2 regions of the Mesorhizobium subarcticum genome follow, and region 1 is predicted to be linked to the other one. Evidence: predicted binding sites of a transcription regulator. Region 1 holds the regulator's gene; the other holds the start of a gene.

Region 1 (3,209 bases):
TCCGCCACGACGATCTGCGCCGGCGCAACCGCGCCATGGTGATTGCGGCCGTGCGCCGGGCCGGTCGGCCCTCGCGCACCGAGATCGCGGCGACCACCGGCCTCAGCCACTCGACCATATCGGCGATTTCCTCCGATTTGATCGGCGAAGGCATCCTGGCCGAAGGCAAACCGAGCGAGGCCGGCGCGCTCAAACGCGGCAGGCCGCAGGTCGGCCTCGGCCTCAACCCCGAGGCCGCGGCCGTCATGACCGTGGTGCTGTCGCTGAATTTCCTCTCCGTCGCCGTCATCGACTATGCCGGCCAGGTGGTATCGGAGGAGCAGCGCCGGTTGGACACGCTGACTATGTCGCGCGAGGCGCTGATCGGCGAATGCGTGGCCATCGTGCGGCGACGCCTCGCGGATCCCGACATCGATGTCCGCAGCGTCGCTCGCATCGCGCTGGCGATCCAGGGCATCACCGACACCAAGGCCCGGGCAATGCTCTGGTCGCCGATCACGCCGCAGACCGACATCGCCTTCGCCGACATACTCGAAGCCGAATTCGGCATCCCCGCCACCATGGAAAACGACTGCAACATGATGGCGGTGGCGCTGCGCTGGCGCGATCCCGAACGTTATCGCGACGACTTCATCGCTATCCTGCTTTCGCACGGCATCGGCATGGGCCTGGTGCTGAAGGGCGAGCTGTTCACCGGCACCCATTCCTCGGGCGGCGAGTTCGGCCACATGATCCATCGGCCGAACGGCGCACTCTGCCGCTGCGGACGCCGCGGCTGCGTCGAGGCCTATGCCGGCAACTACGCCATCTGGCGCAACGCAAAACAGCTCGGCGAGGACACCGAGCCGGTCGCCGATGTCAGCGACGCGCAGATGCGGGCCCTTGCCGCCACGGCGCGGGAGCGGGACGGGCCGGAACGCGAAGCCTACCGCAAGGCGGGCGAGGCGCTGGGCTACGGCCTCGGCAGCCTGTTCGCCCTGATCGACCCCGCCCCCGTTGCCATGGTCGGTGTCAGCGCCGCCGCCTTCGACCTGATCGAACCGGCGCTGCGGGAGGCCATCGCCCAGACCGCCGGTGGCCAGCATTCGAAATCGATTTCCTTCGACACCGAGCCGAACGAACTGCCCCTTATCCGCGAAGGCTGCGCCATGCGTGCACTGACCTTCGTAGACCAGGAGATTTTCGCGCCGGGCGCGCAGGGTAAGTCAGGCGTTGTCGGCAAGAACGTTGCCTGAATAACGCGTAGGGATATGTTGAGATTCAAGTCAGGCCGAGTCGAGAATGGTGGGTTCCGAGAACCGGAACGGAGCGGACATTTGGGTCCGTGAGTACCGGAAGCGCAGGAAACTGTCATTCGCAGGCCGGCATCACCTGAATATCAGCATATCCCTAATCTTCCCTGATCGCGTAGCCCGCCCCGCGAATGGTGCGGATCACATCCGGCATGCGGCCATTGTTGACCGCCTTGCGCAGGCGGCCGACATGCACGTCCACCGTGCGCTCGTCGATGTAGATCGTTTCGCCCCAGACATTGTCGAGCAACTGGCTGCGCGAGAACACGCGGCCGGGATGGCGCATCATGAATTCGAGCAGGCGGAATTCGGTCGGCCCGAGCCGGATCTCGCTCTTCTTGCGATAGACCCGGTGTGATTCACGATCGAGCACGATGTCGCCGACCTTGAGCACGCTGGACAGCACTTCCGGCTTGGCGCGGCGCAGCAGCGCCTTGATGCGGGCCATGAATTCCGGCGTCGAGAACGGCTTGACCAGATAATCGTCGGCACCGGTCGAGAGGCCGCGTACGCGGTCGCTTTCCTCGCCGCGCGCTGTCAGCATGATGATCGGCAGCCGCTCGGTCTCGGGCCGCATTCTTAGCCGACGACAAAGCTCGATGCCCGACACCGCCGGCACCATCCAGTCGAGCACCAGAAGGTCAGGGACGTTTTCCTGCAGCCGGATTTCGGCTTCGTCGCCGCGCGTCACCACTTCGACCTGGTAACCTTCCGATTCCAGGTTGTAGCGGAGGAGCACGCCTAGCGGCTCCTCGTCTTCCACCACCATGATGCGTGGCGCGATCATCGGCTTGTCACCCTGTTATGCCGCCGGCGCCGACATTGCGGTCTCGTCCTGCTTCGGGCGATTGGCGGGCAGCTGCGTGCCGGTCAGCACATAATACGCATTTTCGGCGATGTTGGTCACGTGGTCGCCGATGCGCTCAAGATTCTTGGCGCAGAACAAAAGATGCGTACAGGCGGTGATGTTGCGCGGATCTTCCATCATGTAGGTCAACAGTTCGCGGAACACCGAGGTGTATTTGACGTCGATGCGCTCGTCGTCATTCCTGAGCTTGGCGAGAGCCGAAGCGTCACCCGCCGCATACTCCTCGACCACGCCATGCACCTGGATCAGCACCAGCTGTGCCATGGCATCGATGGAGTGCGACAGGTCGCGCGGCGTGGCGCTGAGACCGACGGTGCCGACGCGCTTGGCGATGTTCTTGGCAAGGTCGCCGATGCGTTCGAGGTCGCCGGCCATGCGGATCGAACCGACGACATGGCGCAGATCGTCGGCCATCGGCTGGCGCTTGGCGATCAGCGTGATGGCGCGGTCGTCGAGTTCGCGCTGGCGGGCATCCATGATGGCATCATCGGAGACGACGCGCTGGGCGAGAGCGTTGTCGGAGTTCAGCAGCGCCTTGGTGGCGCCGCCGACCATCGAGCCGGCGAGATCGCCCATGTCGCTGATCAGCTTGCTGATCTGTCCGAGCTCCTCGTCGAAGGCTGCAACCGTATGTTCGGCCATGATCCTGGTCCTCGTATGCGTGCGATCAGCCGAAGCGGCCGGTGATGTAGTCCTGCGTGCGCTTCTCGCGGGGCGACGTGAAGATCTTTTCCGTTTTGTCGAACTCGACCAGCTCGCCCAGATACATGAACGCCGTCTGCTTCGAGACGCGCGCCGCCTGCTGCATGTTGTGGGTGACGATGACGATCGTGTAGTCGGCTTGCAACTCGTCGATCAGCTCTTCGATCTTGGCGGTCGACAGCGGATCGAGCGCCGAGGCCGGCTCGTCGAGCAGGATGACTTCCGGCTTCACCGCCACGGTGCGGGCAATGCAAAGCCGCTGCTGCTGGCCGCCCGACAGGCTGAGACCGCTGGCGTTGAGCTTGTCCTTGACCTCGTTCCACAGGGCTGCGCGTTTCAGCGCCTGC
Region 2 (3,209 bases), 2.9 Mb from region 1:
CTGATCGGCGCCTGCACCGAGTGGGTCGTGGTGTCATAGCGGTTCGGTTCATAGGGGCCATGGTTCTGCAGGCTGACCGCAAAGAAGAAAACCGGTTCGTCGCTGGCGTCCGCCTCGCGGATGATCTCGTCGGTCATCGACGCATCCGATGCCAGCGGTCCGCGCTTCTCCATGGGCGGCAACGTCTCTTCCGACTTGAAATCGTTGAAACCGAAATCGGCGTAGACCGCGCCACGGTTCCAGAACCAGTTGGTGCCTGGATGGATGGCACGAGCCCGGTAGCCTTCACTCTTCAGGAAGGTCGCCATCGAAGGTGTCGGCGTGCGCACATATTGCTGATAGGGGATGCTGCCGGCGGGCAGGAAGGCGTTGGAAAAGCCGGTCAGCGCCTCGAACTCGATATTCGCGGTCATGCCGCCGAACTCAGGCGAGAACATCGAACCGGAACGCAGTGCCCGCACGGTGGGAATGGGATCCGGCGTGATGGTGACGCCGGGGAGCTTGGTTGGGTCCCAGAAGGATTCGCTCATGACGACAATAATGTCGGGCTTTTCATCAGGCACCGAAGCGGCAATCTGCGGCCGGTCGATCGCGGCAATCGCCTTGTCCGAATAGCCCGGCGGCGCCGAGACATGCGCCATCGGCACATTGAGCGCAAAGGCGAGTGCAAAGCCGTTGGAGGCGTAGTTCTCCTTCTGGTCCCACATGATCGGGATGATCTGCAGCCGGTCCCGGGTCCAGGAGAAGGTCGCGTAGTCCATGATCGAGACGAAGAACGCGAGCAGCGGCACGGCCAGCGTCAGCCGGGCAAGGCGGCCCTTGCGGCTGAGTGCGGGAACCTTGCGGCGCCACAGCCGCCAGCCATAGACGAGTAGCGACAGGCCGGCGACGATGCCGACGACCATGGCGAGCGCGGTCATCGGCCGGTCGCGCACCAGGAGCGGCAGCAGCGCGAAGATCTGGCGGGCATAGAGAAAGTCAGTCGGATAGAGCGGATCGCCCAGATAATGCGATTTCTGGTGGCCGACAAAAGCCAGTGAGAGCGTCAAGGGCGCGACGATCATCAGGCTCTGGTGACTGCGCCCGAGCACGGCGTCGAGACCGATCAGGATCAGCGCGAACACGACGATCGTGGTCCAGCCAGGCTTGAGCGGCTGCAGGAAGAAGGAGACGGTGCCGGCAAAGTCGCCGCGCACGATCAATTCGATGGCAAACACAAGAATGGCCGCGATCGCCAGGCTGATCAGCCCGTAACGGACGACCGGCCACCTCCGGCCCGGCAGATAGCCGGTGGACGGATCGTCTTCCAGGAACTGTGGCGCGGCCTTGCCAGCGCGTTTCGAACTCTTGGCCACCTTAAACTTCCCCACCCAGCGACAGGCACGTCACTCGATTGTCATATAATTGTCACGCAAAGCTAGCGCCTCTAGAGAAAATAAGAAGAGCCAGCAAACGATTCGTGAGCGGTTTTCATCAGGAGTGATCGCCAAAAAGCCCTTTTGGAACAGGCACTCGGCGCGGGGACTTGACCCGGCGCCAGGTTGAACCGGGCTTGACTTGGCAGCCTGCCTTGCGCCACAGGCAGGGAAAACTCGTACTATCAGGCAAGCAAAACCAGTCTTGGAGAGCCCTCGCATGGCCATTGCATTCACCTTTCCGGGACAGGGCAGCCAGGCTGTCGGCATGGGCAAGGATCTCGCCGACGCCTTTCCCGAGGCGCGCAGGATCTTCCAGGAGGTCGACGACGCGCTCGGCGAGAACCTGTCGAAGTTGATCTGGGAAGGTCCCGAAGAGACCTTGACGCTGACTGCCAACGCGCAGCCGGCGCTGATGGCGGTATCGCTGGCGGCGATCAAGGCGCTGGAAGCGCGCGGTTTCTCGCTGAAGGACAAGGTCGCCTATGTCGCCGGCCACTCGCTGGGCGAATATTCAGCGCTTGCCGCCGTGGGCTTTGTTTCCGTTGCCGATGCCGCCCGTCTGTTGCGCATTCGCGGCAATGCCATGCAGGCGGCCGTGCCGGCCGGCGAGGGCGCCATGGCGGCGATCATTGGACTGGAGCAGACCGATGTCGAGGCCGCTTGCACCGAGGCCGCGCAAGGGTCCGGCAAGGTCTGCCAGATCGCCAACGACAATGGCGGCGGCCAGCTGGTCATCTCCGGCGCCAAGGCCGCGGTCGAGCTCGCTGCAAAGTTGTGCACCGAAAAGGGCGCCAAGCGGGCGTTGATGCTGCAGGTCTCGGCGCCTTTCCATTCGGCGCTGATGGCGCCGGCTGCCGACGTCATGCGCGACGCGCTGGCTGGCGTGACGAAGCATGCGCCGGCGGTGCCCGTGCTGTCCAACGTCACCGTGACCCCGACCAGCGATCCCGACGAAATCGCGCGGCGCCTGGTCGAGCAGATCACCGGCCGCGTGCGCTGGCGCGAAACGGTGGAATGGTTTGGCGCCAACGGCGTCACCACACTTTATGAGATCGGCGCCGGCAAGGTGCTGTCGGGCCTGGCACGGCGGATCAACCGCGACATCGCCACATCAGCCGTAGGCACGCCGGCCGATGTCGAGGCCGCGCTGGCTGCACTTGCATAATCCACTGGCGATTTGACCCCTCCCGTGGGAAGGGTGTTCTCTCAGATCAGGAGACGAAAATGTTCGAACTGACCGGCCGCAAGGCGCTCGTCACCGGCGCATCGGGAGGCATCGGCGAGGCGATCGCACGCGTGCTGCATGCGCAAGGCGCCATTGTCGGCCTGCACGGCACCCGCGTCGAGAAACTGGAGGCCCTGGCAAGCGAACTCGGCGACCGGGTAAAACTGTTTCCGGCCAATCTGTCGAACCGCGACGAGGTCAAGGCGCTTGGCCAGAAGGCGGAGGCCGATCTCGAAGGCGTCGACATCCTGGTCAACAATGCCGGCATCACCAAGGACGGGCTGTTCGTGCGCATGTCGGACGCCGACTGGGATAGCGTGATGGAGGTCAACCTGACCGCCGTGTTCCGCCTGACCCGCGAACTCACCCACCCGATGATGCGCCGACGCCATGGCCGCATCATCAACATCACTTCGGTGGTCGGCGTCACCGGCAATCCCGGCCAGACCAATTACTGCGCCACCAAGGCCGGCATGATCGGCTTCTCCAAATCGCTGGCGCAGGAGATCGCCACCCGCAACATCACCGTCAACTGTGTCGCTCCGGGCTTCATCGAATTGGCGATG

What was found. The regulator PhoB, encoded in region 1, activates phosphate uptake and scavenging genes when phosphate is short. The targets are predictions, from matches to a motif close to TGTCATNNANCTGTCAT.
Region 2: the regulator PhoB is predicted to act here: its motif matches at 1,395-1,411, upstream of ACZYHG_RS28025 (LTA synthase family protein).

What each region holds. Positions count from the first base shown of each region.
Region 1 is NZ_CM144237.1:2,091,408-2,094,616, reverse strand. Features, by position in the region: gene ACZYHG_RS10225 (ROK family protein) at 1-1,235, shown strand, start outside; gene phoB (phosphate regulon transcriptional regulator PhoB) at 1,390-2,079, opposite strand; gene phoU (phosphate signaling complex protein PhoU) at 2,095-2,802, opposite strand; gene pstB (phosphate ABC transporter ATP-binding protein PstB) at 2,828-3,209, opposite strand, start outside.
Region 2 is NZ_CM144237.1:5,698,615-5,701,823, reverse strand. Features, by position in the region: gene ACZYHG_RS28025 (LTA synthase family protein) at 1-1,355, opposite strand, end outside; gene fabD (ACP S-malonyltransferase) at 1,636-2,583, shown strand; gene fabG (3-oxoacyl-[acyl-carrier-protein] reductase) at 2,643-3,209, shown strand, end outside.